Regions from separate parts of the Pseudoalteromonas sp. GutCa3 genome, predicted to be linked through region 1. Evidence: predicted binding sites of a transcription regulator. Region 1 holds the regulator's gene; each other region holds the start of a gene.

Evidence for each region. The regulator sigma-54, encoded in region 1, starts transcription at its own class of promoters, with help from an activator protein. The targets are predictions, from matches to a motif close to GTTGGCACGNNNNTNGNNT.
Region 2: CXF64_RS15520 (DUF2726 domain-containing protein) is a predicted target of sigma-54. The motif match lies at 1,914-1,932, and genes of this name have one in related genera.
Region 3: CXF64_RS07390 (flagellar basal body rod protein FlgF) is a predicted target of sigma-54. The motif match lies at 2,076-2,094, and genes of this name have one in related genera.
Region 4: CXF64_RS15570 (DUF1328 domain-containing protein) is a predicted target of sigma-54. The motif match lies at 2,913-2,931, and genes of this name have one in related genera.

What each region holds. Positions count from the first base shown of each region.
Region 1 covers NZ_PJBK01000056.1:83,709-88,937, forward strand. Annotated here, with positions in the region: gene lptA (lipopolysaccharide transport periplasmic protein LptA) at 1-487, shown strand, start outside; gene lptB (LPS export ABC transporter ATP-binding protein) at 484-1,209, shown strand; gene CXF64_RS09670 (RNA polymerase factor sigma-54) at 1,279-2,778, shown strand; gene hpf (ribosome hibernation promoting factor) at 2,805-3,092, shown strand; gene ptsN (PTS IIA-like nitrogen regulatory protein PtsN) at 3,097-3,549, shown strand; gene rapZ (RNase adapter RapZ) at 3,568-4,413, shown strand; gene CXF64_RS09690 (HPr family phosphocarrier protein) at 4,456-4,728, shown strand; gene mgtE (magnesium transporter) at 4,859-5,229, shown strand, end outside.
Region 2 covers NZ_PJBK01000084.1:7,980-13,208, forward strand. Annotated here, with positions in the region: gene arcB (aerobic respiration two-component sensor histidine kinase ArcB) at 1-702, opposite strand, end outside; gene folE2 (GTP cyclohydrolase FolE2) at 935-1,855, shown strand; gene CXF64_RS15520 (DUF2726 domain-containing protein) at 1,972-2,568, shown strand; gene mtnN (5'-methylthioadenosine/S-adenosylhomocysteine nucleosidase) at 2,691-3,398, shown strand; gene CXF64_RS15530 (cobalamin biosynthesis protein CobD/CbiB) at 3,399-4,343, shown strand; gene tyrS (tyrosine--tRNA ligase) at 4,440-5,229, opposite strand, start outside.
Region 3 covers NZ_PJBK01000034.1:54,753-59,981, reverse strand. Annotated here, with positions in the region: gene CXF64_RS07400 (flagellar hook assembly protein FlgD) at 1-543, shown strand, start outside; gene flgE (flagellar hook protein FlgE) at 603-1,973, shown strand; gene CXF64_RS07390 (flagellar basal body rod protein FlgF) at 2,131-2,874, shown strand; gene flgG (flagellar basal-body rod protein FlgG) at 2,896-3,684, shown strand; gene flgH (flagellar basal body L-ring protein FlgH) at 3,701-4,384, shown strand; gene CXF64_RS07375 (flagellar basal body P-ring protein FlgI) at 4,396-5,229, shown strand, end outside.
Region 4 covers NZ_PJBK01000084.1:17,362-22,590, forward strand. Annotated here, with positions in the region: gene CXF64_RS15555 (sodium ion-translocating decarboxylase subunit beta) at 1-402, opposite strand, end outside; gene oadA (sodium-extruding oxaloacetate decarboxylase subunit alpha) at 416-2,197, opposite strand; gene CXF64_RS15565 (OadG family protein) at 2,209-2,451, opposite strand; gene CXF64_RS15570 (DUF1328 domain-containing protein) at 2,971-3,144, shown strand; gene CXF64_RS15575 (hypothetical protein) at 3,203-3,394, shown strand; gene CXF64_RS15580 (YcxB family protein) at 3,527-3,994, shown strand; gene csrA (carbon storage regulator CsrA) at 4,045-4,236, opposite strand; gene CXF64_RS15590 (aspartate kinase) at 4,328-5,229, opposite strand, start outside.

The DNA of each region.
Region 1 (5,229 bases):
TAATGCTGCAGAGCAAAACACGCAACCGACTGCAAATCAAATTTCAATAAGCGCCGATAAGCAAGAAGGTCAATTAAAAGCTAATGTCGGGATTTTTGAGAAAAATGTTGAAATTATTCACGGTAATCGCCGTATCACAGCCGACCGCTTAGAAGTACATAAACGCGATGAACTTGGTGATAATAAACAATTATTAATTGCTACAGGTAGCCCTGCGCACTTTGAAGAAAAGCAATCAGATGGCACGACTATGAGCGCCAGTGCTGACGAAGTACGTTATGATGTATCTAAGCGTTTTTTAACGCTTGTTGGTAATGCACAAGTATCGCAAGCGGGACAAAAAATAAATGCTAAAAGCATTACCTACGATATAGAGCAGCAGCTAATCAGTGCCGAAAAAGATGAAAACTCAACTGACCGCGTTCACACAATTTTAGTGCCAATCGAGACTAAAAAAAGTAAAAAAAGCGACAAAGGTCAACCATGAGCACATTAAAAGCAGAGCTATTAGCAAAGAGCTATAAAGGCCGTGAAGTTGTAAAAAACGTCGGCCTTGAAGTCAAAGCTGGCAGTATTGTTGGCTTACTTGGCCCTAACGGCGCAGGTAAAACTACCACGTTTTATATGATAGTAGGACTTGTACCTAGCGACAAAGGTAAAATATCGATAGACGATAACGATATTACTCTTTTACCTATGCATAGTCGTGCTAGATTAGGCATTGGCTACTTACCGCAAGAGTCTTCAATATTCAGAAAGCTGACTGTTTATCAAAACTTAATGGCCATTTTAGAAACGCGCAAAGAGTTAAATAAACAAGCTAGAGAAGACACTCTCGATAAATTATTAGATGAATTTAGCATACAACACATTCGTGATAGCCAAGGTATGGCATTGTCAGGAGGCGAACGTCGTCGTGTTGAAATAGCACGTGCGCTGGCAGCAGATCCTAAATTTATATTACTGGATGAACCATTTGCAGGTGTTGACCCTATTTCGGTATTAGATATAAAGAAAATAATAGAACATCTTAAAAATCGTGGGATTGGTGTATTAATTACCGATCATAACGTAAGAGAAACCCTTGATGTTTGTGAAAAAGCCTACATTGTTTCTCATGGGGAGCTGATTGCATCAGGTACTCCAGAACACGTATTAAATGATAAAACAGTACGCGATGTTTACTTAGGCGAGCAATTTAGGCTGTAACATTTACGCCATGTCTTTAAGCATCTGCTAGTATTAATTATAACAACATAAAAGGATTGTTAGAGATACATGAGGCAATCACTACAGCTGCGCATGGGCCAGCAACTTACAATGACTCCACAGCTGCAACAAGCTATTCGTTTGTTGCAACTCAGTACATTGGATCTCCAGCAAGAAATACAAGAAGCTCTCGACAGCAACCCGCTATTAGAGGTTGAAGAAGCAGACTATTCAGAAGACGCTGCAGGTAAAAACGAGCAAAAAGCAGATACAGATGACATAACTGTTAGCGCATCTGCCGATGATGCTCCAAGCGAATACGAACAAGATAGTGGTGAAGCACTTGCAAAAGACACGCTAAGTGACGACATGGCTATGGATGTTAGTTGGGATGAGTACATGAGTGCCGCCCCAGCAGCATCATCGGGTCCGATGCCTGAAGACGAATCAATATACCAAGGCGCCTCTACTGAAACGCTCCATGAGTATTTAATGTGGCAGTTACAACTAACGCCATTTAGCCCTACAGACGAAGCTATTGCTATTGCGATTGTAGAAGCCGTCGATGATTCAGGTATTTTAACACTAAGCTGCGAAGAGATTTTAGAAAGCTTTAATCAAGAAAACGAAGATGATAACGAAGTCGAACTTGATGAAATTGAAGCTGTATTAAAACGCATCCAACTGTTTGATCCTGTTGGTATTGCTGCACGTAGTTTACAAGAGTGTTTGTGTATTCAGCTTAACCAGTTTGATAAAGAAACACCTTACATTAATGAAACAAAAATGATTTTAACCGAGCATATTGATTTATTAGCTGCTCGTGACTATCGTACATTAATGAAGAAAACTAAGCTCAAAGAAGAAGAGCTTAAAGAAGTAATGACATTAATACATACTCTTAGCCCTAAACCTGCAGATACTATTGTAAGAGAAGAATCTGAGTATGTTATTCCTGATGTGTCAGTTAAAAAAATTAAAGGCCGCTGGGTTGTTGAGTTAAACCCAGATAGCATGCCTAAAATTCGTGTTAATAGCCAATACGCGGCAATGTCTCGCACTGTAAAATCCAGTGGTGACAGCCAGTTTATTCGCTCGCATTTACAAGAAGCTAAATGGTTTATTAAAAGCTTAGAAAGTAGAAACGACACGCTATTAAAAGTAACAAATTGTATTGTTAAGCAACAACAAGGCTTTTTTGAACACGGTCCTGAAGCCATGAAACCAATGGTTTTAAATGATGTTGCTGAAATGGTAGAAATGCACGAATCAACAATTTCGCGCGTAACAACCCAAAAGTATATGCACACACCCCGTGGTATATTTGAGCTTAAATATTTTTTCTCAAGCCATGTAAGCACCGAAAACGGGGGGGAATGTTCATCTACAGCAATCCGTGCGCTTATCCGAAAATTAATCGCAGCAGAAAACTCAGCAAAACCATTGAGTGATAGCAAAATAGCGGATATATTGGCTGAGCAAGGAATTAAAGTAGCGAGACGTACAATCGCAAAATACCGCGAATCTCTGGCTATTCCACCGTCAAATCAGCGTAAAAGTTTGATTTAAGACGCAAAAAAAAGAGGGTAATGCTTATGCAACTAAACTTAACTGGTCGTCACGTAGAATTAACCGATTCACTAAGAGACTATATTAATACCAAATTTGCGAAGCTAGAAAGACACTCTGATCATATTAATAATGTTCATGTCATTCTCGATGTAGAAAAATTAAATCAAAAAGCAGAAGCCACCATACACGTAAGCGGTGCTGAGCTATTTGCCTCTACAGAACATCAAGATATGTATGCCGCCATTGACTCGTTGATCGACAAGCTCGATCGACAAGTAATTAAACACAAAGAGAAGCTTGCTCGACACTAATATGATGAAATTAAGCTCACTTATATGCCAGGACTGCAGCAAAGCTGCGGTCCTTTTTAATAGCAAAAAAAGAATTTTAGAGTTCATTAGCGAACTTGCTCACGACAAACTTCCGTATTTACCGCAACAAGATATTCTTAATGCTTTAATGAGCAGAGAAAAATTGGGTAGTACAGGTATAGGGCGTGGCATTGCCATTCCTCATGGAAGAATGAGCGGTGCAGAAGAGCCTTTGGCTTTAGTACTCGTTAGCGAAACTCCAATAAATTTTGATGCAATCGATAATCGCCCTGTTGATATTTTCGTCGCACTCATCGTACCAGATGGCGATAACCAGCAGCACTTAAAGACTCTAGCAACCATTGCTGATAAACTAAACAACAAAGATTTTTGTAAACAGTTACGCAGTGCAAAATCAGATACTGAGCTTTACCAAGTTATTGTCAATCAATCATAGTTTTATAAAGGGTGTTAAATGGAGTTAATTATCATAAGCGGCCGTTCTGGTTCTGGAAAGTCGGTTGCTTTACGCGTTGTAGAAGATTTAGGTTATTATTGCGTAGATAATATTCCAGTTAACTTGCTTCCTTCATTAGTTCGCAGTGTGTCTGATAGCTACGATAAAATTGCTGTTAGCATTGATGTGCGTAACATCCCTAAACAACAGGATGAATTTAACGATATTCTTGAATACTTGCCTGGCTTTGCAAAACCTACGTTATTTTATTTAGATAGCGACGATCAAACATTGATCAAACGTTTTTCTGAAACTCGTAGATTACACCCACTATCAATTGACTCGTTGCCTCTTGATTTAGCCATCAAAAAAGAAAAAGAATTACTTGATGTATTAATCACCCGCGCCGACTTTATGATAGACACGACTGATTTGAGTGTTCATCAACTCGCTGAATCTATTCGTGAAAAGATTTTAGGTAAAAAAGATAAACAACTGATTGTCACGTTTGAATCGTTTGGTTTTAAACACGGCATACCAAAAGAAGCAGATTATGTATTTGATGCACGCTTTTTACCAAATCCACATTGGGAACCTGAATTAAAACCTTTAAATGGGTTAGATCAACCTGTTAAAGATTATTTGGCCAATCACAGCATAGTGCAAAAATTCACATGGCAAATTCAAACATTTGTACAAACGTGGTTACCGCACTTAGAGCGAAATAACCGCAGTTATTTAACCATTGCCATTGGGTGTACAGGCGGACAACACCGCTCTGTATATTTAGCGCAAACTATCGGTGAAAGTTTTGCAATGACACATCCCAATGTAAAAATTCGCCATCGCGAACAAGAAAAATAATATAGCTGAATAATCACCTGTTCAGCTTAAGTAGAGTAAGTTATGCATTGTGAAGACACTTTTTTAATAAAAAACAAATTAGGATTGCACGCCAGAGCAGCCACCGTGCTTGCCCAATTAGCAGTGCAGTTTGATGCGACAATTACATTATTTCAAGATGACAAAGAAGCCGCAGGCGATAGCGTACTTGCACTAATGCTACTTGAAAGTAGCCAAGGCAAAGAAGTAAAAGTTGTATGTAAAGGCCCCGATTCTGAGCAAGCTTTACATGCTGTTGGAGAATTAATAGCACAACGTTTTAATGAACAAGAATAAACAGTTATAAAAATAATGCTCGCATTACTAATGCCCCAACTAAAACAGATATATAAAATAAATACGGTTAGTGACGCCAGTTAACTCACCTCTCCCCATAAAGTAATATAAAAATTTATAAAGGACGCCAATGCCTGAAGCTTTTGAACAAGATTACCCACTACAGCAACTAAAACAGGTGACTAAGTCACTCAATAGTGGTCAATTTGTTCAAGTTAGGCGCATGCTCGCAAAAACAGCTCCTTGTGATACCGCATTATTATTAGAATCATCACCACATAAAATTCGCCGACTCCTTTGGCAGTTGGTTGATCCTGATGTGCAAGGTGATGTTCTTGAAGAACTATCAGAAGATGTTCGTTTAGGCATTATTGCCCAAATGGAACCTAAGCACATTGCAGCCGCAACCGAAGATATGGGCCACGATGACTTAGGTGAAGTATTACGTAGTCTGCCGGACACCGTTTATAAAGACGTTGTTAGTGCGATGGACATTCAAGA
Region 2 (5,229 bases), on a different contig from region 1:
ACGTGTTTCACCATTTACTTCATAGCCTACATCTATAGTTAGTGCTTTATGGCTTTGCTCTACTTCTTTATCGGTTGCCAAAACTTCAGCTAAAAAATGACTCGGGAATATCTGCTCAACCGTTTTTCCTATTAGCTCACTACTTGATTTTCCCATTACCTCTTCAAACATTTTATTACAGCCGGCAAATACACCGTTGTTATCGCGGTAATAAAATAAATCGGGAGATGAATCAACGATTGAGCGTTGCAACATACTTTGTTGGGCAAGTTCTTGTTGTGTTTTTTTTCGCTCAGCAATTTCTCGGCGCAGCTCTTCGATAGCGCGATGCTTGGCATGAAACGCCATTTTACGCTCATCAATTTCAATATTTAAACGACTAATGTTGTCTTTTAAGGTTTGGTTTAAGAGCTTTTCCTGCTTGGTTGCGCTATCTAAATAAGCATACGAGGCATCTAATTGACGAATTGAATTAAGTAATACACTTATAATTAAAGGAGAAACTACAGCCGTAAAAAATACCACAGCCAAAATATCAACAAGGTGTAATTCGCCTATCGCAACATAATAAAACATGCTCGATAAAATAAGAGATACAGTTAAAAATAAAGTGTAACAAATAGCTGCGGTTTTAAATTCACCAAATCGCGTTATTGAGCTGGAAAGTACCCGAGCCCAAGGGCTCAAAGAATAATCGGTCATACGTAATTTTATCTCTTAGCTGTGTGCTTAAATATAAAGAAGGCAATGCGCATGTATAAACATACCATTTTCCCAGATTTTAGCATTTTTCTCCTACCACTACCCATGTTGTGCGATAAAAACAGAATTTTTCATGTTTGATTTTGCTCATCTCTTAAACTCATCATTTCAGCAATAAATTATTTAGTGTAAAATGCCCCGCTTTATTATCTCCAAAATACGAGTAGCGCACATGCAAACCAATATGCCAGATATAGCAGACACTGCACCCGCTTTACAAACAGGTAAATTAGACTGGGTTGGCATGGGCGAAATCGAACTGCCATTTATTTTTGAGTCACGAGACTTATCTCCAGTTACAGTAAATGCCAAAGCTCGTGCATTTGTAAATTTGCATAAAGAAGATGCCAAAGGCATTCATATGTCACGTCTATTTTTAGCACTTGACCTGCTTTCAACTGAGCAGCAAGTCAATCCGCAAACAATAGCGCAAGCACTCGATACCTTTATAACTAGCCACGAAGGGCTGAGCGATAAAGCACAAATTGAATTTAAATTTGAATTACCGCTACGCCGTAAATCACTATTAAGTGGTAAAGCGGGCTGGAAAAGCTACCCAGTTGTACTTACCAGTGCAATTGATAATAACATTATTAGCTACGAGCTAACTGTAGATGTTACCTATTCTTCAACGTGCCCTTGCTCTGCAGCACTTGCACGCCAGCTTATACAAAACGCGTTTAACGAAAAGTTTAACCAAGAAACCTTAAGCCAAAAAGATGTGCACGAATGGCTAGGCACTACACAAGGCATTGTAGCGACACCTCACTCGCAGCGCTCTATTGCCAACGTAAAAGTAAAGCTTGATAGCAATATTCAAGAATTTGACGTAGTGACTCTAATAAATACCCTCGAAGCTGAACTTAAAACGCCTGTACAAGCGGCAGTAAAACGCGAAGACGAGCAAGAATTTGCCCGTTTAAATGGTCAAAATCTTATGTTTTGTGAAGATGCAGCGCGTAAAATTAAAGCTTTATTAGAAACAGATAATTACAGCGATTACTGGCTGCAAATAAACCATTATGAATCACTCCATGCACACGATGCTGTAGCTATTGCGGTTAAAGGTATTGAAGGTGGATACAAAGCTTAATAGCTACATCGTTTTAGCTTTTATAAACAGTTGGTAATTATTTTATAACTCATACTTTTTAGGCACGTAAATTGCTTTATTTGAGCAGTGTCAATTTGTTGTTATGGAGTTACCGTATGGAATTCGCTTTATTATTAATTCTAGTATTAGTTGTCGGGGCTTCTGTTGTTGCGTCAAAATTTAATGACGATGGCGGAAACCCGTATCCTTTTACCCGCAAGCAAACTGTTTTTACGCAGGTTGAAGGCGCTTTTCTAAATCTTCTCGAGCGTGCTGTAGGCGATCAATATAAAATTGTTAGTCGCGTTAAGTTAATTGACGTTATTGACTGTAAGCAAGGTCTTTCTATTAAATCTAAACGTGCTGCTTTAGCTAAAGCTAAAAATAAGCAACTCGACTTTGTATTAATCGATAAAGAAAAACTAACTATTGTTGCGGCCGTTGACCTAGTTAACAATGCCAATAAAGATGGCCACAAAGCTCAACGTGACTGGTTTGTAAACGGTGCACTAGAGTCTGCGGGCATTCCACATATTCGTATGAAAGTTAAATCGGGCTACCGTCCATCAGAAGTACGCGATGCAATTATGTTTAAACTTGGTAAGCCTGCAGCAACACAAACGCAGCGCCCTGTTCGTAATCGCTCACATAAGCCAGCGGTACTTTCACCTTCTCAAGCCAAAGCACAAACAACTGCTTTAGCTGAAATTTAAAAACCAAATTAAATACTCTCCTAAAAAGTATTTAAAGCGAGCTCATAAACAAGCTCGCTTTTTTGTTTTTTATTGCTAACTTCACGTATAATCAAGTGATTCAAACTCAGGAATTAAACATTATGAATGTTGGTATTATTGGCGCAATGGAGCCAGAAGTTAAAATTTTACGTGAAGCGATGCAAAACCCACAAATTTTAACTAAAGCAGGTTTCACTTTTTATACTGGTGAATTGGCTGGTAACACAGTAACACTTGTACAATCTGGTATTGGTAAAGTAGCATCAACAATTGCAACTACCTTACTAATTGACAACTTCAAACCTGATTGCGTAATTAACACAGGCTCTGCCGGTGGATTCGATCCTTCTCTAAGTGTTGGCGACGTAGTAATTTCGTCAGAAGTACGTCATCACGATGTAGATGTTACTGCTTTTGGCTACGAAATTGGCCAAGTACCACAAATGCCAGCAGGCTTTGCAGCTCACCCTAAATTAGTTGAAGCAGCACAACAAACAATCGAACAAATCAGTGATGTTAAAACACTTGTTGGCTTAATTTGTACTGGTGACACATTCATGTGTGACCCTGTGCGTATTGATAAAGCACGCAGTGATTTTCCTACAATGCTTGCCGTTGAAATGGAAGGCGCTTCAATTGCACAAACGTGTTTTACGCTTAACACACCATTTGTTGTAATTCGCTCAATGTCTGATATTGCAGGTAAAGAGTCACCACAATCATTTGAAGAATACCTAGAAACAGCATCAATCAACTCATCTAAAATGGTTGTCGCACTTTTAGAAAAGCTAACTGCAGTGTCTCTGTAAATGATTAGCAATATTGTTCAAAACCACTTGGACTTTATTGCCTTCATACTAGCGCTCCTTGCTGAGCGCTTTATTCCCCTTATTAGCTGGTATCATCCTAATACAGCGTTAAATGCTGTTTTTAGTGCTATTGGCAAGCGCATATACAAAAGCAAAGAACCTAAAAGCTATCAATATTTGGCAGCTATACTCGCAAGCACGCTCATTTTAAGTGTCATTCTCATTATTGTAGTGTTACTACTCGAGTTTGCTTTTTATCCTGAATTACTCGCTGGCCTTATTTTATACTTATGCTTAGAAAGTAAGAGTATTGATAAAAAAGCACTTCGCATTGCAAAGCTAACTAAACAAAATCAAAAATCGACAGCACGCGAATTACTAAAACCACTGCTTGCCCGTGAAGTTAATAGGCTTTCATCTCCTGGTATTATTAAAGCATTAATTGAAAGCTTAATACTGCGCACTGCTCGATACTATTTCGTAGTTATATTTATATTTTTAGCCTTTGGCCCTATTGCTGCCCTCGCCTATCGATTGCTTACTTTAATACAACAAGCCTGGCGTAGTGATATATCCCCAAATAGCTACTTTTTAAAACCGCTTAAAACTCTCTTGTTTATTATTGAGTATATTCCAATGCGCTTACTCGCTTTAACTATTGCAGCAAGTAGAGCGAGCAAACAAAGCATGCACTACATAAAGCATTATGGCAGACATTTTTACCAAACAAATACAGGTTGGCTACTAAGCACATGCTCTGCATCACTTGGCGTGCAGCTGGGCGGGCCTGCAGTTTATTTAGGTACTCGCTTTAATAAAATGCGTATAGGTACTGATAGACTACCTACACCCGAGGATGTACCTGTAATAATTAATAGATTAAATCAGGCGCGTGTATTTTGGTTGTTAGTAATTGTAAGTATTGAAATATTAAAAGTGATTTAGTGACTATTTAGTGACTACCTCGTAACTATTTACAGACCCCAAAATACGAGCACAAAAAAACCAGCCTAGGCTGGTTTTTTAGTTTTCAAACGGTATTTAAGCTACAGTGATGTTTGCAAACTTACGTTTACCTACTTGGTAAATAGCCGTTGTGCCTTTTGCTATTTCAAGTTTGGTGTCAGTGATTTTATCTTCACCGTTAAGTTTAACTGCACCTTGCTTAATCATACGCATTGCTTCTGATGTACTTACTACTAAATTGGCTTCTTTAAGCAAGTTAGCAATTAAAATAGTATCTTCTGCAATAGTGATTGTCAGCTCTGGGATTTCATCTGGTAACGCTTTTTTCTGAAAACGCTGAATAAAATCATCATGTGCACCTTGTGCATCAGCTTCACTATGAAAACGAGCAATTAACTCTTTAGCTAGTTCTATTTTAATATCGCGCGGGTTAGTACCTTGCTCAACACGTTCTTTTTGAGCTGCAATTTCTTCAATAGAAAGCGCGCTTAATAAATCGTAATAACGCCACATTAGCACATCACTAATTGACATTATTTTACCAAACATATCGTTTGGCGCATCAGTAATACCAATGTAGTTACCAAGCGACTTAGACATTTTTTGAACGCCGTCAGTACCTTCAAGTAATGGCATCATTAATACTGTTTGCGGCTTTTGCCCTTCAACTTTTTGTAGCTCACGGCCCATTAACAAGTTAAAGCGCTGATCAGTACCGCCCAGTTCAACATCTGACTCTAGTGCAACCGAATCCCAACCTTGTACCAGTGGATATAAAAACTCATGAATTGCAATTGGTTGGCCGCTGCCGTAACGCTTTTTAAAGTCATCACGTTCAAGCATACGTGCTACAGTTTGGTTTGCA
Region 3 (5,229 bases), on a different contig from region 1:
TTTCAAGATCCCAGTAACCCTGCGGATAACGATCAAATGATTGCTCAAATGACTAGTTTCACAATGGCGCAAGGCATCAGCGATTTAAATTCAAATTTTGATAGCTTAGCGTCTTCTATGACATCAAATTCAGCATTGCAAGCATCAACACTTGTTGGCAAGCAAGCTTTACTTGAGTCAAACAACCTGGATTTAAATGAAACGGGTGATGCCAGAGGCTCTGCAGTGGCAGAAGAAGCCGTTGATAACTTAAAAATTAAAGTGACAGATGCATCAGGTCAGCTAGTAAGAACTATTGATATGGGTTCTCAATCAGCAGGTGCAGTACGTTTTGCGTGGGATGGCAAAAATGAAGCCGGTGAGCGTTTACCTGAAGGTGAATACTCAGTAACCGCCGAAGGAAGTACTGACGGCGAATTTTCAAGCTTGCCCATTGCTACATTCAAGAACATTGAAAGCGTTAATATTAATGGCTCAAGTGGCATTATTATTAACACTAAAGAAGGTGCGGTTAGGCTGACAGATGTAGCAGAAATCGCGTAATAAATTTTAGTATTTTTCGCCTGCTAGCAGGCCACAGACTAACAGGTTAGAGGTGAATTATGAGCTTCAATATTGCATTAACCGGCCTTGCTGCCGCGCAAAAAGATTTAGACGTAACGGCAAATAATATTGCAAACGTTAATACCACAGGTTTTAAAGAGTCACGCGCTGAGTTTGCCGATGTTTACGCTTCATCAGTATTTAGCTCTGGTAAGACTAAAAATGGTGACGGTGTGCAAACAACCATGGTTGCGCAGCAGTTTCATCAAGGCTCACTACAATTTACAAATAACTCACTTGATTTAGCAATCACTGGTGAAGGTTATTTTGCGATGACCGACGATTTATCTTCGCAAGATTTAACATATACACGTGCAGGTGCATTTAAGCTTAACCAAGATAACTTTATGGTTGACGCAAAAGGTAACTTTTTACAAGCATTCCCAGTTGATTCATCTACAGGTGATACAACGTCGGTAAGTTTGAGCACAACTGATCCAATTCAAATCCCTGATTCGTCTGGTTCACCTCGCGCAACAGAAAATGTATTTTTGTCGTTTAACTTAGATGCAACAGCGGATCCAACAGGTCTAGATTTTGACCCTGCTTCTAGTGGTACTTATAACTCATCTACGTCAACAACGGTATATGATTCACTAGGTGAACCACATATTTTACAATACTTTTTTGCTAAAGAAGATGATGCCGCAGCAGGTGGTACAGATAACAGTTGGGAAGTATACGCAACACTCGATGGCAAAGTAGTTGATGGCACAACTGGTGGAGAACAAACAACGACACCTTATACACCACTAACTACCCTAGGTTTTAACTCAAGTGGTTTACCATCAACAACAGGTGGTGTGGCAAATACAAATACAACTACTTTTGATGAAATATTACTACCAGCGGGTTCTGGTGCTGGTTTATCAACATTACTAGACAATGGTGCAACTTTCCCAGGTACTGGTATTGAGCTTAACTGGCGCGATGAAAATAACACAGCAGGGCGTATTCCTACTCAGTATTCAAGTGGTTTTGAAGTAAAAGCACTCGATCAAGATGGTTCAACGGTAGGCCGTTTAGCCGGAATTGATATAGGCACAGACGGTAAAATTGTCGCTTCTTACAGTAATGGTGACTCAACATTCCTAGGCCAAGTGGCTATGGTACGTTTTCCAAATTCACAAGGGTTATCACAAGTGGGTGATACAAGCTGGAAGCAAAGTATTGATTCAGGTGAACCTGTAGCGGGTGAAGCCGGTTCGGGTACATTTGGTGGAATTAACTCATCAGCGCTTGAGCAATCAAATACAAATCTTACTAATGAACTTGTAGACTTAATCACTGCACAGCGTAATTACCAAGCAAACTCACGTGCGCTTGAAGTTAACTCAACTATTCAGCAAAGTATTTTGCAGATTCGATAAGCTAAACCCCATTAAATATATTAGGCTGCATTTTTGCAGCCTTTTTTATAAGCCCTCTTTGTAAGCCCTTCTAAATACCTCTCAATGTTGCGTCAAATTTAATCTGGCACCTATTTTGCATTTATAAGTTCAGAGATTTTTTATGTGAGTCGATACTATGGACAAAATGGTCTACATTGCGGCCTCTGGCGCTAAGCAAAGCCTACAAGGGCTTGCTTTAAAAGCCAATAATTTGGCAAATGCAAATACAACGGGTTTTAAAGCCGACTTTGCGCAAGCACGTTCTATGCAAGCGTTTGGCGAAGGTTTGCCTACACGTGTATTTTCAATGCAAGAGCGTCCGGGTTCTAACATGGTATCGGGTGGCATTGTTCAAACCGGGCGAGACTTAGACATCGCAATGAGCGATAACGCATGGCTTGCAGTGCAAGATGCCTCCGGTAATGAAGCTTATACAAAAGTGGGTACGTTAAACATTACTGCTCAAGGCATGCTCGTAACCAGCCACGGTCGTCAAGTTATTGGCGAAGGGGGACCTGTTATTTTACCCGTTCCAGTCGAAAAAATAGGGTTTAGCCAAGATGGCGCTATTCAAGTTCGACCGCAAGGCGCTCCCGCTAACTTTTTAGAAGAAATAGACACGCTTAGAGTGGTAGAAGCAAATAGCTCACAGCTCGAAAAAGGTAACGATGGTTTATTTAGACCAAAAGCAAATGTAACAGTAGATACCTCTGCCAATGTAAAAGTTTTAAGTGGTTCGCTTGAAATGTCGAATGTGAACCCTGTTCACGAAATGGTCGACATGATAAGCCACCAGCGCCAATTTGAATTACAAGTGAAATTAATGAAAACAGCTGAAGAAATTGACGAGCGTCAAGATCAGTTATTACGCATAGTTTAACTTTAAAATGAGGACACGATTATGAATCCAGCATTGTGGATCAGTAAAACTGGGCTAGACGCTCAACAAACCGATATATCGGTTATCTCAAATAACTTAGCGAATGCGAGTACTGTAGGTTACAAAAAAAGCCGCGCTATATTTGAAGATTTACTTTATCAAAATATTAATCAACCAGGTGGTCGTTCATCGCAAGATACCGAAATGCCATCGGGCCTAATGCTAGGTGCGGGTGCTAAAGTTGTAGCTAACCAAAAAGAGTTTACGCAAGGCAACATGTTGACCACCGAAAACTCACTAGATTGGATGATTTCTGGTGAAGGTTTTTTTGAAGTACTGCAACCAGATGGCAATATTGCTTACTCGCGCAACGGTCAGTTTACTACTGATGGCGATGGCCGAATTGTAACATCGGGCGCTGGTTATGTTATTCAGCCAGAAATGAATGTACCTGATGATGCGCAATCAATTACGGTTTCGCAAGACGGCGAAGTATCTGTACGTGTTGCAGGCCAAGCTGATAACGTGGTCATTGGTCAGCTTACTATTAGTGACTTTATTAATCCATCGGGCCTTGAGCCAATTGGTCAAAACCTTTATACCGAAACCGCTGTAAGTGGTGCGCCGGTACAAGGTAATCCTGGTGTTGAAGGGTTAGGTAGCATTATTCAAGGCTCACTCGAAACATCAAACGTAAATGTAACTGAAGAGCTGGTAAATCTAATAGAAACTCAGCGTATTTACGAAATGAACTCAAAAGTAATTTCGGCCGTTGACGAAATGATGAGTTATATCAATCAACAGCTTTAATAGAGTAGGGGGAATTATGCGTAATATTATTTTATTTACAGCGGGCACGTTATTTTTAAGTGGCTGTATGTCTACGCAAAATAGTGAAGTAGTGCAGGACGACCCTTACTACGCACCTATGTACCCCGAGCCTATTTTAGAGCCGCTGGTAGCCACAGGTTCATTGTTTAATACTCATACATCAAACGACTTATATTCTGATAAAAAAGCGCTACGTACTGGCGATATAATTACGGTTAAATTGCAAGAGTCTACTCAAGCAACAAAAGCCGCTAAAACAGAAACAGACAAAGAAACCGACGCAAGCTTAGACCCAGTGATTGGCTTAGGTGGTCTACCTGTAAATATAGGTGGCGATAGTATTCAGTTTGGTATTGGTAGCGATTCGTCGTTTACGGGCGATTCAAAATCAAACCAGTCAAACAGCTTAGTGGGCGATATTTCGGTTAATGTAATGCGCGTTTTACCTAATGGTAATTTAGTTATACGCGGCGAAAAATGGCTAACGCTTAATACCGGCGAAGAGTTTATTCGTTTAGAAGGGCTAGTACGCCCTCAAGACGTAAGCGCCGATAATACGGTTGAATCAAATCGTATTGCTAATGCACGTATTCAATACTCAGGTAAAGGGCAAACGCAAGAAGCGCAAAGTCCTGGTTGGCTTACACGTTTCTTTAGCAGTTCGCTGTTTCCATTTTAGAGGGTAACAACATGAATAGCCTTAAAGCTTTATGTTTAGTTGTGTTATTAGGTTGGCAGTTTACTGCCAGTGCCGAGCGCATAAAAGATGTGTCTATGGTTGAAGGCGTACGCTCTAACCAATTAGTTGGTTATGGCTTAGTGGTTGGTTTACCAGGCACTGGCGAGCAAAACTCATACACACAACAAAGTTTTAGAGGCATGTTGAACAGCTTTGGTATTACGCTACCTTCAACTCAAAGTCCTAAAATTAAAAATGTTGCCGCTGTTGCTGTGCATGCAGAATTACCTGCATTTAGAAAGCCCGGACAAACAATAGATATTACGGTTTCTTCTATTGGTAGTGCAGGCAGTTTACGTGGCGGTACTTTACTACAAACCTTTCTAAAGGGTGTAGACGGTAACGTATACGCTATTGCACAAGGTAGCTTAATTGTCGGTGGCTTAGGCGCACAAGGCCTTGATGGTAGTAAGGTTGTAATTAACACCCCTACAGTTGGTCGTATACCAAATGGCGCAACAGTTGAACGCACTGTAGAAAGCCCATTTATGCAAGGCGATTACATTACCTTCAACCTAAACCGCCCAGACTTTACAACGGCAAAACGCCTAGAAAAAACAATTAATGACCTAGTTGGCCCAAATAGCGCACAAGCAATTGATTCTGTTTCTATCCGTGTTATTGCACCACGCGATGCATCCCAGCGTGTATCGTACTTATCGACACTCGAAAACTTAGAATTTAAGCCAGCTGATATGGCCGCTAAAATTATAGTTAACTCGCGTACCGGTACAATTGTCATTGGCAAAAACGTTAAACTTCAGCCTGCGGCTATAACTCATGGT
Region 4 (5,229 bases), on a different contig from region 1:
AGTAAACTCAAAGCCTGGCACATAGTTTAATAATATCGCACCAAACAGAGTCGCAAAAATACCAAACTGTGCAGCCGCACCTAATAGCAACATACGTGGATTAGCAATAAGCGCACTAAAATCGGTCAGCGCCCCTACTCCCATAAATATCAATAACGGAAAAATCCCCGTATCAATACCCACGTAATAAACGTAATACAAAAGCCCACCTGGGTCTGACAAACCTGCCACTGGTACATTTGTTAAAATTGCACCAAAACCAATAGGTAGTAATAATAATGGTTCAAAGCCTTTAGCTATCGCTAAAAACAGTAATAAACACCCTACCGCAATCATTATCAACGATGGGATTGTAAAGTTAGCAATGCCTGTCGCATTCCAGAGGTTTAAAATACCTTCCATCCTCTATTTACTCCTAAGCTAATGCAATCATAGCGTCGCCGGTAGTTACAGCATCGCCTTCACCAACTAACACTTCAGCAATTGTTCCTGTATGCGTAGCGCGTATTTCAGTTTCCATTTTCATGGCTTCCATAATAATCACTACATCGCCTTCGTTAACAACTTGCCCAGCTTTTACCTTAATCTTAAAAATATTACCGGCTAAAGGTGCGTTAAGGGTTTCACCTGATGCAACTGAAGCAGATTGAGGAATGTGCTCAGAGTCTTTTAATGTTACCTCTTTTAGCTCACCACCTTGCGCCACTACTACGTCGTAAACTTTACCATCTACTTTTACGCTGTATTGCTCAGCTTTAACGCTGTTATTATTTGATCCCGATTTTGGTGCTGCCTTATTGCTCTTATCTTCAACGGTAGGAATAGGCTCAAATGCATCAGGGTTATTACGATTTTTAATAAATTTCAAACCAACTTGTGGAAATAATGCATAAGTTAGTACGTCATCAATTTGCTCATCAGCAAGTGTTAAACCTTGCTCTTGCGCTTCTTTTAATAATTCAGCTTCAAGCGTTGCAAGCTCTGGTGCAATGTTATCTGCAGGGCGACAAGTAATAACCTCTGCTCCATCAAGCACACGCTCTTGTAGCTCTTTATTCATTGGTGCTGGTGTTAAGCCATATTCACCTTTTAATACGCCAGCAGTTTCTTTAGTGATTGTTTTATAACGCTCACCGGTTAGCACGTTAAGTACTGCTTGAGTACCTACAATTTGCGACGTGGGTGTTACTAAAGGTAAAAAACCAAGATCTTCACGTACGCGTGGGATCTCAAGCAAAACTTCATTAAGCTTATCTGCCGCGCCTTGCTCTTTAAGTTGGTTTTCCATGTTTGTAAGCATGCCACCTGGTACTTGAGCTAGTAAAATACGACCATCAACCCCTTTTAAGCTACCTTCAAATGCCGCATATTTTTTACGTACATCTCTAAAGTAAGCAGCAATTTCTTCTAGGTGGTTTAAATCAAGGTCGGTATCGCGCTCAGTTCCTTCAACTATCGATACAATAGTTTCAGTTGCTGTGTGTCCGTAAGTCATACTCATTGATGAAATAGCGGTATCAAGCATATCAATGCCTGCATCAATCGCTTTTTGATAAGTCGCAGTACTTAAACCTGTTGTAGCGTGGCACTGCATAGCAATAGGAACCGATACGGTTTCTTTAAGTGCTTTAATTAGTTTTTCAGCATCGTACGGCTTTAATAAACCCGCCATGTCTTTAATACAAATTGAGTGACAGCCTAAATCTTCTAATTGCTTAGCAAGAGTCAGCCACATATCAAGCGTATGAACAGGACTTACTGTGTACGAAATAGTACCTTGAGCATGTGCGCCTACTTTTATAGCCGCTTTAATCGCTGTTTCTAGGTTACGTACATCGTTCATTGCATCGAAAATACGAAATACGTCAACGCCATTTTTATGTGCGCGTTCTACAAACTTTTCAACTACATCATCAGCGTAATGGCGGTAGCCTAATAGGTTTTGACCGCGTAATAGCATTTGCTGTTTAGTATTAGGCATCGCTTTTTTAAGCGCACGAATACGCTCCCAAGGATCTTCGCCTAAATAACGAATGCACGAATCAAATGTAGCACCGCCCCACGATTCAATAGACCAATAACCTGCATCATCTAGCTTGCTAGCAATAGGTAGCATATCGTCTAGGCGCATACGTGTTGCGAGCAATGATTGGTGCGCATCGCGTAATACCAATTCTGTTAATTTTAATTTAGCCATGTGTGTGCCCCTTATTTATTATTTGATTTGTACTGAGCAATGGCAGCACTAATAGCAGCGATGTGCTCATTAGGCACACCTTGAGATTTAAAAGACGGTGATTTAGCTGGTGATGCCTCTGGTTCGCTATAGCGCGTCACCAAATTAGACATAAGCGTTACTGCACCAATTAATATCGACAGAAATACAAACACCCCAACCATACCAGTTAGCATTAAGCTACCAGCCGTTGTGAGTAGAGCACCTATATCCATTTTTCTCCCCCTTGAAACCCATATCGAAAATAAAAAATCGATTTAATTAAATATTTATTCACTGGATAATAACAAAACTAGTCGCTTTGTCTACATCTTGTAAATTGGTAAAACCAATTAAACTATAAACAACATAACACTCAACAAATTTACATGCCATAACCCAGCAATCATGCGCCCTACAATACATACAGAAAATAACGACTATAGCTAATAGTTATATGGAAGTTGTTAATTAACTATTCAACTTAATAAAAATAACCGCCAAATTTTATAATAAGTACAAAAACACACATCAATTGTTAATTGGTCTTACCAAAAACATTATTTTTAGTGAATATTTACCAGTAACTTGTAACAGTGTGAATAACTTACATAACAAAGCGTAAAAATTACTAACTAACTAATAACTAAAAACACAGTTAAAAACCATAACTGTCTGATATAAAACAAAAATAAACTTTGGCATATAACTGGCATTAGTTATTATGAGCAAATTTGATAACCAAGGAGAAAACAATGTTACGCTGGACAATTACATTTTTAGTTATTGCTTTAATCGCTGCAGTGTTAGGTTTTGGTGGCATCGCAGGTGCCGCAGCTGGTATAGCAAAAATTATATTTTTTATATTTTTAGTACTTTTAGTGATCTCATTAGTTTCAGGTGCACTACGTGGTAAATCACCCAGGTAGATAAAGCATTCAACTAACAAACACTAAAATTTAATTAATACTTACAAGGAATTACATTATGAATTCAACAACTGTAAAAGCAGCACTAATCGGTCTATTCGCAAGTTTCTTCATCATGGGTTGTGAAGACAATCACGCAGAAGACGCAGGCGAACGTATTGACGAAGCAGTAACTGACGTGCAAAACAAAGTAGAAGATGCATGTGAAAATGTTAAAGAAGGCGTAAACGCTGAAGAAACTAACTGTTAATTCTTCTTGTATCGCTAAAAAACGGCCTTAGGGCCGTTTTTTTGTGTCTGTAATAAAATCACTGACTATAAAGCTGCTCATTTAGCGGTTAGCTTGTTAAAATAAAAAAAACGATATTTAAAGCAAGGCAATATGGCATTTACAACAACCTACACACTAGATAAACCTTACTTTTACGAGTGCTTTGATGAGTCACTCCCCTACAGTAAGCGCGCCAAACCTAAGTACTTTTTACTTGTACTCCTCGTTGCGCTTGGTTTATTTGGCATTTATGTTTTAAACGATCATTACTTAGGATCGTTTATGATCATGCTAGGTGTACTAGAGTGCGTCGCTTTTTACTATCGCAGACCTTGGTGGGTAACCAGACAAATGCTCAGCAGAGCGTCAGGCTCAGAGGTAACACTTACCTTTGATGAAGAAGGCATTAAATCGGCTAATCACTACAAAAGCTTTCAGCTAACTTGGCAAGACATAAGCGAAGTAATAGATACTCAGCAAGGTATTATTATTAAAAATAAAAGCGGAATGCAGTACATTTCAAAACAAATACTAACCCCAGAAACACTCGTTTTTATAAACAAAAAAGCCACTCAGTGAGTGGCTTTTTGACTAGTTGAGTTAATTACTCAACTACGTATACTTGTTGATTAAGCATTGCCCGGATTAGGGTTCGACTTTTCAGCTTGTATGCGCATGTAAATCTCTTCACGATGCACTGATACGTCTTTTGGTGCATTAACACCGATTCGAACTTGATTTCCTTTAACACCTAGAACAGTAACTGTTACTTCGTCACCAATCATTAGGGTTTCACCTACTCTACGAGTTAGTATTAGCATTCTCTTGCTCCCATGTTCCAATAAAAATTATAAGATTCCGCTTAAACATACTAATGAAAATTAGACTGAAAAGTAAGTAAAAACTCTCAATCTATCCATTTTCTGTTAAAAATGCTTTGTGTAATGCACGAACTGCCAACTCTAGGTACTTTTCATCTATTAAAACTGAAATTTTGATCTCAGAAGTCGAGACTAAAACCACATTAATATTTTCCTGCGCTAATGCATCAAAAAATAAACTTGCTACACCAGAATGCGATTTCATACCCATTCCAACAGCAGAAACTTTAGCGACTGTTGGTAATCCGCTTATATTTTGAGCACTGAGTTGAGCTTGATCTTCGCTCAATAATTCAAGTGCTTGCAGATAATCATTCGAGTGCACAGTAAAAGCATAGTCTATTTTTTCAAAGATATGATTAACTTGATTAATCATATCTATTTCGATGCCATTATCAGCAAAAAGTTTCAATATTTTTGAAAGATATTGCGTACCGCTTGGCACACCATCTACTTTAATTAAACATTCGTCACGATTAAACGCAATCCCCGATACCACCTTGCTTGGCATATCGTTCTCCTCAAAACTTATTAATGTGCCTTCATCAGGATTAAAACTAGAAAGCACCCTAAGTGGCACATTGTGTCTACCTGCAGCTTCTACCGAGCGAATATGCAAAACTTTCGCGCCTAAACTTGCCAGCTCCAGCATTTCGGCAAAAGTAACTTGGCTCATTCTGCGCGCGTTAGGTTCAACACGAGGATCTGTAGTATATACGCCGTCAACGTCTGTATAGATCTGGCATTCGTCGGCTTTTATAGCCGCTGCTATTTCTACAGCCGATGTATCGGTGCCGCCGCGTCCAAGCGTTGTAATATTGCCCTCAACGTCACGCCCCTGAAAGCCAGCAATAATAGCAATACGGTTATGCTCAAGCTCATGCTTTAAACGTGTAGCGGCAACGTCTTCAATACGGGCTTTACCAAACATGT